Chitinophaga caseinilytica: one gene and its partner. The protein of the gene in region 2 binds, or shares a complex with, the protein of the main gene of each other region. Links are inferred from orthologs where the notes say so. Each region holds a gene or a part of one and is shown on either strand. Other genes may lie near its edges.

Region 1 (2,736 bases), 4.1 Mb from region 2 along the record:
CGGGTTACGGGATGGCTATAACGTTATTACTTGCTGTACAATTCCACGATCAGCTGCTCCTTAATGTTTTCGGGAACAGATTCTCTTTCGGGGTAAGCGATGAAAGTACCTCTCAGTTCTTTCTCGTTGAAGTCTACCCAGTTGTACTTGGGGTTCTTGCCGCGAACCTGGCTGGTCACCGCGGTGTTGCCTGCGGATTTAGCTTCGAGGCCTACGATGTCGCCGGGTTTCAGCTGGTAGGAAGGCACGTTCACCACCACGCCGTTAACGGTAACGTGTTTGTGGGAAACGAGCTGACGGGCAGCCGGGCGGGAAGGAGCGATGCCCATGCGGAACACGGTGTTGTCCAGACGTGCTTCCAGCAATTTGATCAATACTTCACCAGTAACGCCTTTACGACGGTTAGCTTCTTCGAAGAGGTTACGGAACTGTTTTTCCAGTACGCCGTAAGTGTACTTCGCTTTTTGTTTTTCTCTCAGCTGCAGCGCGTACTCGCCCAGTTGCTTACGCTTACGTTGTGCGCCGTGCTGACCGGGAGGGTTGCTATTCTTGCCTAAATACTTGCCATTGCCTAAGATAGGCTCTCCAAAAATCCTGGAGATCTTGGTCTTTGGTCCTGTGTACCTTGCCATGTTCTGTGTTGCAGATTTTTAGTTTCGATGCACGCTCATTTAAAAATCTTAAAATCCGATCGTGCACCCACTGGTGAATAATAAATGTAATAAAATATTAATTACGAATACGAATTAACCGGTACAAAAGTTCAATTGCACCGGATAATTCGTATCGGAATATCTCGAGACTATACCCTTCTCTTTTTCGGAGGACGGCAACCGTTGTGCGGCAGCGGAGTAACGTCTTTGATGAGGGTTACCTCGATACCGGAATTCGCGATGGCGCGGATTGCGCTTTCACGGCCGGCGCCGGGTCCTTTCACAAATACGTCAGCTCTTTTCAGGCCAGCGTCGATTGCAGTTTTGGCGGCATCGCTAGCAGCCAGCTGAGCAGCATAAGGAGTGTTCTTTTTAGAACCCTTGAAGCCCATCTTACCAGCAGAAGACCAGGAGATAACCTGACCAGCCTTGTTGGTGATGCTCACGATGATGTTGTTGAAACTTGCAGAGATATGTACATCTCCGAAGTTATCCACTTTTACTACCCTCTTTTTAGCGGCAGCTTTAGTATTTGATGCTTTTGCCATAATACGTTAAAATTCCTACTATGAAACTCCAAATCCGATTGTCTATAAAAACCCTTTATGCCGCCGCCTCCCGGATTTGGACGGAGGACCAGCAGACCAGGGAATTTATCACTATTTCTTCGGTGCCTTCTTTTTACCTGCAACCGTCTTACGCTTACCTTTACGGGTACGGCTGTTAGTACGGGTACGCTGGCCTCTAACCGGCAGACCTTTACGGTGACGCAGACCACGGTAGCAGGCGATATCCAGCAAACGCTTGATGTTCATCTGAACCTCGGAACGCAGTTGACCTTCAACTTTCAGCTCGGCGTTGATAATGTTACGAATCGCAGCTTGCTCATCGTCATTCCAATCCTTCACTTTCTTGTTCAGGTCAATTTCAGCTTTGTTCAGGATATATACTGAAGTAGAGTGACCGATTCCGAAGATGTAGGTCAGTCCAATTTCACCCCTTTTGTTCTTAGGAAGATCAATACCGGCTATACGTGCCATATTAATTGTTTAGTTTATTATTCTTTATAATGAGTAACAGATGCGATTATCCCTGACGTTGTTTAAAACGGGGATTCTTTTTGTTGATCACCAGCAATTTACCCTTGCGGCGAACGATCTTGCAGTCTGCACTTCTTTTCTTGATGGAAGCTCTTACTTTCATGAGTCAATAGTTATAAATCTACTAGTGTATTTTATTATTTATACCTGAAAATTATACGACCCCTGCTCAAATCATAAGGGCTCATCTCAACCCCAACCTTGTCGCCCGGCAGGATGCGAATATAGTGCATCCGCATTTTCCCAGAAATGGTCGCCAGAATCTCATGCCCGTTTTCCAGTTTCACCCGGAACATCGCATTTGATAAGGCTTCGAGAATAATACCATCCTGTTTAATCAGTGCCTGTTTCGCCATAAAAATTTTTAGGAATGCAAAGATACCATAAAAGTTTCTGAAAGAGAAAAATTTAGGGCAAATAATATTTTTAAATATCCGGATTGTGGATAAAGTCCCCCCACTTGTTGTGAATAATTCTGTAACTATCTACTAAACAAGATGATATGTATATAGGAATACTTATTGGCATGGAGCATTTTATTGCGCCACCGCCCCCGCCAACACCGGGTTTTGCTGCTCAGCCGCTTCAATTTCCACAAAAGTGGACAGCACGTCGGCCTTCCCTTTCTGCACCGAAACCGTATGTTCGTAGTGTACCGACACCTTCCGGTCTCTCGTCACAACCGTCCAACCATCTTCCAGGTATTCCACGTCCCGGGTACCCAGATTCACCATCGGCTCGATCGCGATCACCAATCCATCCTTCAGCACGGCACCGCTGCCCCTGCGGCCATAATTCGGCACCTGGGGGTCTTCATGGAGGTTACGTCCCAATCCGTGGCCTACCAGCTCACGTACCACGCCATATCCCCGCTCCTTCTCCAGGTAATCCTGGATGGCATAGGCAATATCGCCCACCCGGTTGCCCACAACGGCCTTTTCGATGCCCTTGTTGAGCGCCACCTTCGTAGCGGTCATCAGCTT
Region 2 (3,194 bases):
GGCGACGTCACCGTTTTGAAATCCTTGATGGTATACGTTTCCACTTCGATCGTGGTATCTCGCTGCAAACGGCGCATCTTCACCTGGTTTCCCTGCAGCAGCCCGATCACGGCCCACCACCCCTGCGGGATGATATACGCTTCCGGCCGCGTCACGAAATTGCCGGGCTCAAAGTGATTGAAGATGCGGATCTGCTTTTCGTAGGGCTTCGATCTGTCGTAAAACAGTCGTGGTAAACCGGACACTTCGCTCGGTTTGTAACCCGCCTCGAACCCTTTGAAAGTGTACCACTGCGGTTTGTTCATATCGGGCTCCCAGCTCAGGGGGAATTTTTCCTGCGTTTTGACTGCGGCTTTCGTGGCGTCGCGGAGGGCCTTGATCCGGGCGCTGTTCTCCGACGTGAACCGGATGAAACACTCCATGAGGGCGTAAGTGGCCTCCACGCGCTGTTTGTAAGGCTTCAGCATATGTGTTTCAGGCACAAACCCGAAAGTATGGAACAGGGTCGTGTAGCCGCTGGAATAACGGGGCCCGTCGGCGAAGGCGGTCCACCCACTGTCGGGCGTTGGCCCGAAATGGTTCACGTACGGCAGCAGATCGTACCCTTTTTCCTGCATCATTTTGTACAGCGCCGGTTCGAAGGTATCGTGGAGCCAGGCGCCCATGGGCCCGCCGAGTTTGCCGTGCTGGGTAGACAGCAAGGTCATAATATGCTGATAATCAGCTCCATTGCTGACGTGATTGTCTATGAAGACGTCCGGGTCGGTGAGGTGGTAGATTTGGTGGAAAGTGCTGGCATTGCGGGAATCGGCTTTGATGAAATCCCGGTTGAGGTCGAGGTTCTGGGCGTTTCCGCGGGAGCCGAAGGCGTCCGGGCCGTTCTGGTCTACCCGGTAAAATTCCGAGCGGTTGAGCGATCCGCCGATGTTATATAGCGGGATGATGGCGAGGGTCACGTTGGCGGGGAGCTTTTTTTGCCCAGGCAGATGTCGCGCGCGAGCATCATGGTGGCGTCTATGCCATCGGGCTCGCCGGGATGGATGCCGTTGTTGATGAGGATGATGCGCCGGTTTTTGCGGTGCAGGCTCGCATAATCGAAGTCGCGGTCGGGCGACAGGGTCACCAGGTGCAGGGGGAATCCGGCGTCTGTAGACCCGATTTCGCGGATATGGAGCTGTGGGAAGCGGCGGACGAGCATCTTCCAGTAATCGATGCATTCGGCGTAGGTGACGGTTTCCCGGGCGCCGGAGCGTTCATATTTTGTGGTAAGGTCTTGAGCCTGAGTGGTTTGGAACGATGCGGCCAAAAGGGCTGCCAGGGCGAGGGGGCGCCATTTGCGGTTTAGACTGTTGAAAATCAATGGTTAATGATTTGATTGTTAGGAAGGTGGTGTAAATATACGGCAATAGGGGGATTCCTTCAGGGGTGGGGTGGATATTTGAGCAGGGGGGCGGGAGTACGGGAAATGAAAAAAGCCCTTCCCGTATTGCAGGGAAGAGCTGATTTATTAGTTTAACAGCCTGATAATTAAGCGAGCGCGTTTACCTTCAGGGTAAGCTTGCTTTTCAGGTTAGCTGCTTTGTTCTTGTGGATTACGTTACGTTTAGCCAGCTTGTCAATCATTGACAGCACTTCCGGGAGGTTCTCGGTAGCGGCTGCCTTGTCGGTCAGCTTCTTCAGATCCCGCATGGCATTACGGGTAGTTTTCCCGTAGTAACGGTTACGTTCATTACGCGCTCTGCTCTGACGTACGTCTTTTTTCGTTGCTTTATGGTTTGCCATTGTATAAATTTCAAGTTTCGGACGGCAAAGGTATGTTTTATCTTTGGATAAACAAAAATAAAAACCGGGAATTCGGTATTTGGCCGGACTTCCCCTTTCCTTTGTTCTGCAAAGATGTTAAAAAAAGTGAAATCCGGGCCATGTTTTCCACCCTGTAAATCCGGTAAAAAGCCCGTAAAATCCCAAATCTTTAGCGATATTTGCAATCCCGTAACACTTTTTTCTTGTTATAGGTTAAAGCAGAATTAAAGACCAAGCTTAAATTCGTTGTAAATGAAGGACTTTTCGTTTGTCACCAACTCGCACCCGGCGTACATAGAATCGCTGTACAATGCGTACCGCGAGGATCCGGCCTCGGTAGACCCGGAATGGATCAAATTTTTTGAAGGATTCGACTTTGCGGTAAGCAACGCGAACGGGAAAGCGGGTGCGGCGGCAACCGGCACCACTGCGCTGGGAGTATCGAACGAACAGCTGACGAAGGAACTGGGCGTTTACCGCCTGATCCAGGCCTATCGCAAAAAAGGCCACCTCATCGCCAAAACCAATCCCATCCGCGAAAGAAAAGACCGGCACGCCAATCTTGACCTCGCGCACTTCGGCCTCACCGACGCCGACCTCAAAACGGAATTCTTCGCCGGCCAGATCGTTGGCCTCGGCAAGGCTCCTCTCGAGAAAATCGTTCAGCATGTAAAAGAAATCTATGCCGGCAAAGTAGGCATCGAGTTCACCTATATCAACGATCTGAAAAAGATCGAATGGCTGCAAAAGGAAATGGAGACTACGCTCCGCAAACCCCTCGCGGCCGACCAGAAGAAGCGCGTGCTCACCAAACTGAACCAGGGCGTGATGTTCGAGCAGTTCCTGCACACCAAGTACATCGGCCAGAAACGCTTCTCCCTCGAAGGCGGTGAAACCACCATCCCCGCGCTCGACGCCATGATCAACACCGCCGCAGAATACGGCGTGAAGGAAGCCGTGATCGGCATGGCCCACCGCGGCCGCCTCAACGTGCTCGCCAACATCCTCGGCAAAACGTACGAACAGATCTTCTCCGAATTCGAAGGCACCGCCGTCCCCGACACCACCATGGGCTCGGGCGACGTAAAATACCACCTCGGCTTCCGCGCCAGCATCCAGACGCCGGCAGGTAAGGAAGTGAATGTGCAGCTGACGCCCAACCCTTCTCACCTGGAAGTGGTAGACCCCGTGGTTGTCGGCTTCGCCCGCTCCAAAGCCGATGTCATCTATAACAGCGACTACGACCAGATACTCCCCATCCTCCTCCACGGAGACGCGGCCATCGCAGGGCAGGGCGTGGTATACGAAGTGGCGCAGATGAGCAAGCTCCGCGGATATTACACCGGCGGCACCATGCACTTCGTCATCAACAACCAGATCGGTTTCACCAC

The links. The genes of interacting proteins can lie anywhere in the genome.
Region 1: rpsT (region 2) and rpsM share a complex: the UniProt entries of both Bacillus subtilis proteins name them as parts of the 30S ribosomal subunit. The link is inferred for Chitinophaga caseinilytica from one-to-one orthologs.

Annotation. Positions count from the first base shown.
Region 1 is NZ_CP150096.1:6,339,213-6,341,948, forward strand. The notes cover bases 4-2,736. They hold rpsM (30S ribosomal protein S13), read right to left. Parts: upstream 1,694-2,736; coding sequence 1,313-1,693; downstream 4-1,312. Other genes in these bases: rpsD (30S ribosomal protein S4), read right to left, coding at 27-632; rpsK (30S ribosomal protein S11), read right to left, coding at 803-1,201; rpmJ (50S ribosomal protein L36), read right to left, coding at 1,740-1,856; infA (translation initiation factor IF-1), read right to left, coding at 1,891-2,109; map (type I methionyl aminopeptidase), read right to left, coding at 2,290-2,736. UniProt on the Bacillus subtilis protein: Located at the top of the head of the 30S subunit, it contacts several helices of the 16S rRNA.
Region 2 is NZ_CP150096.1:2,258,761-2,261,954, forward strand. Bases 156-3,088 are described here. They hold rpsT (30S ribosomal protein S20), read right to left. Parts: upstream 1,783-3,088; coding sequence 1,528-1,782; downstream 156-1,527. Other genes in these bases: WJU22_RS09550 (hypothetical protein), read right to left, coding at 156-956; WJU22_RS09555 (M14 family zinc carboxypeptidase), read right to left, coding at 953-1,360; WJU22_RS09565 (2-oxoglutarate dehydrogenase E1 component), read left to right, coding at 2,056-3,088. In the rest of the region: more of WJU22_RS09550, read right to left, coding at 1-155; more of WJU22_RS09565, read left to right, coding at 3,089-3,194. UniProt on the Bacillus subtilis protein: Binds directly to 16S ribosomal RNA.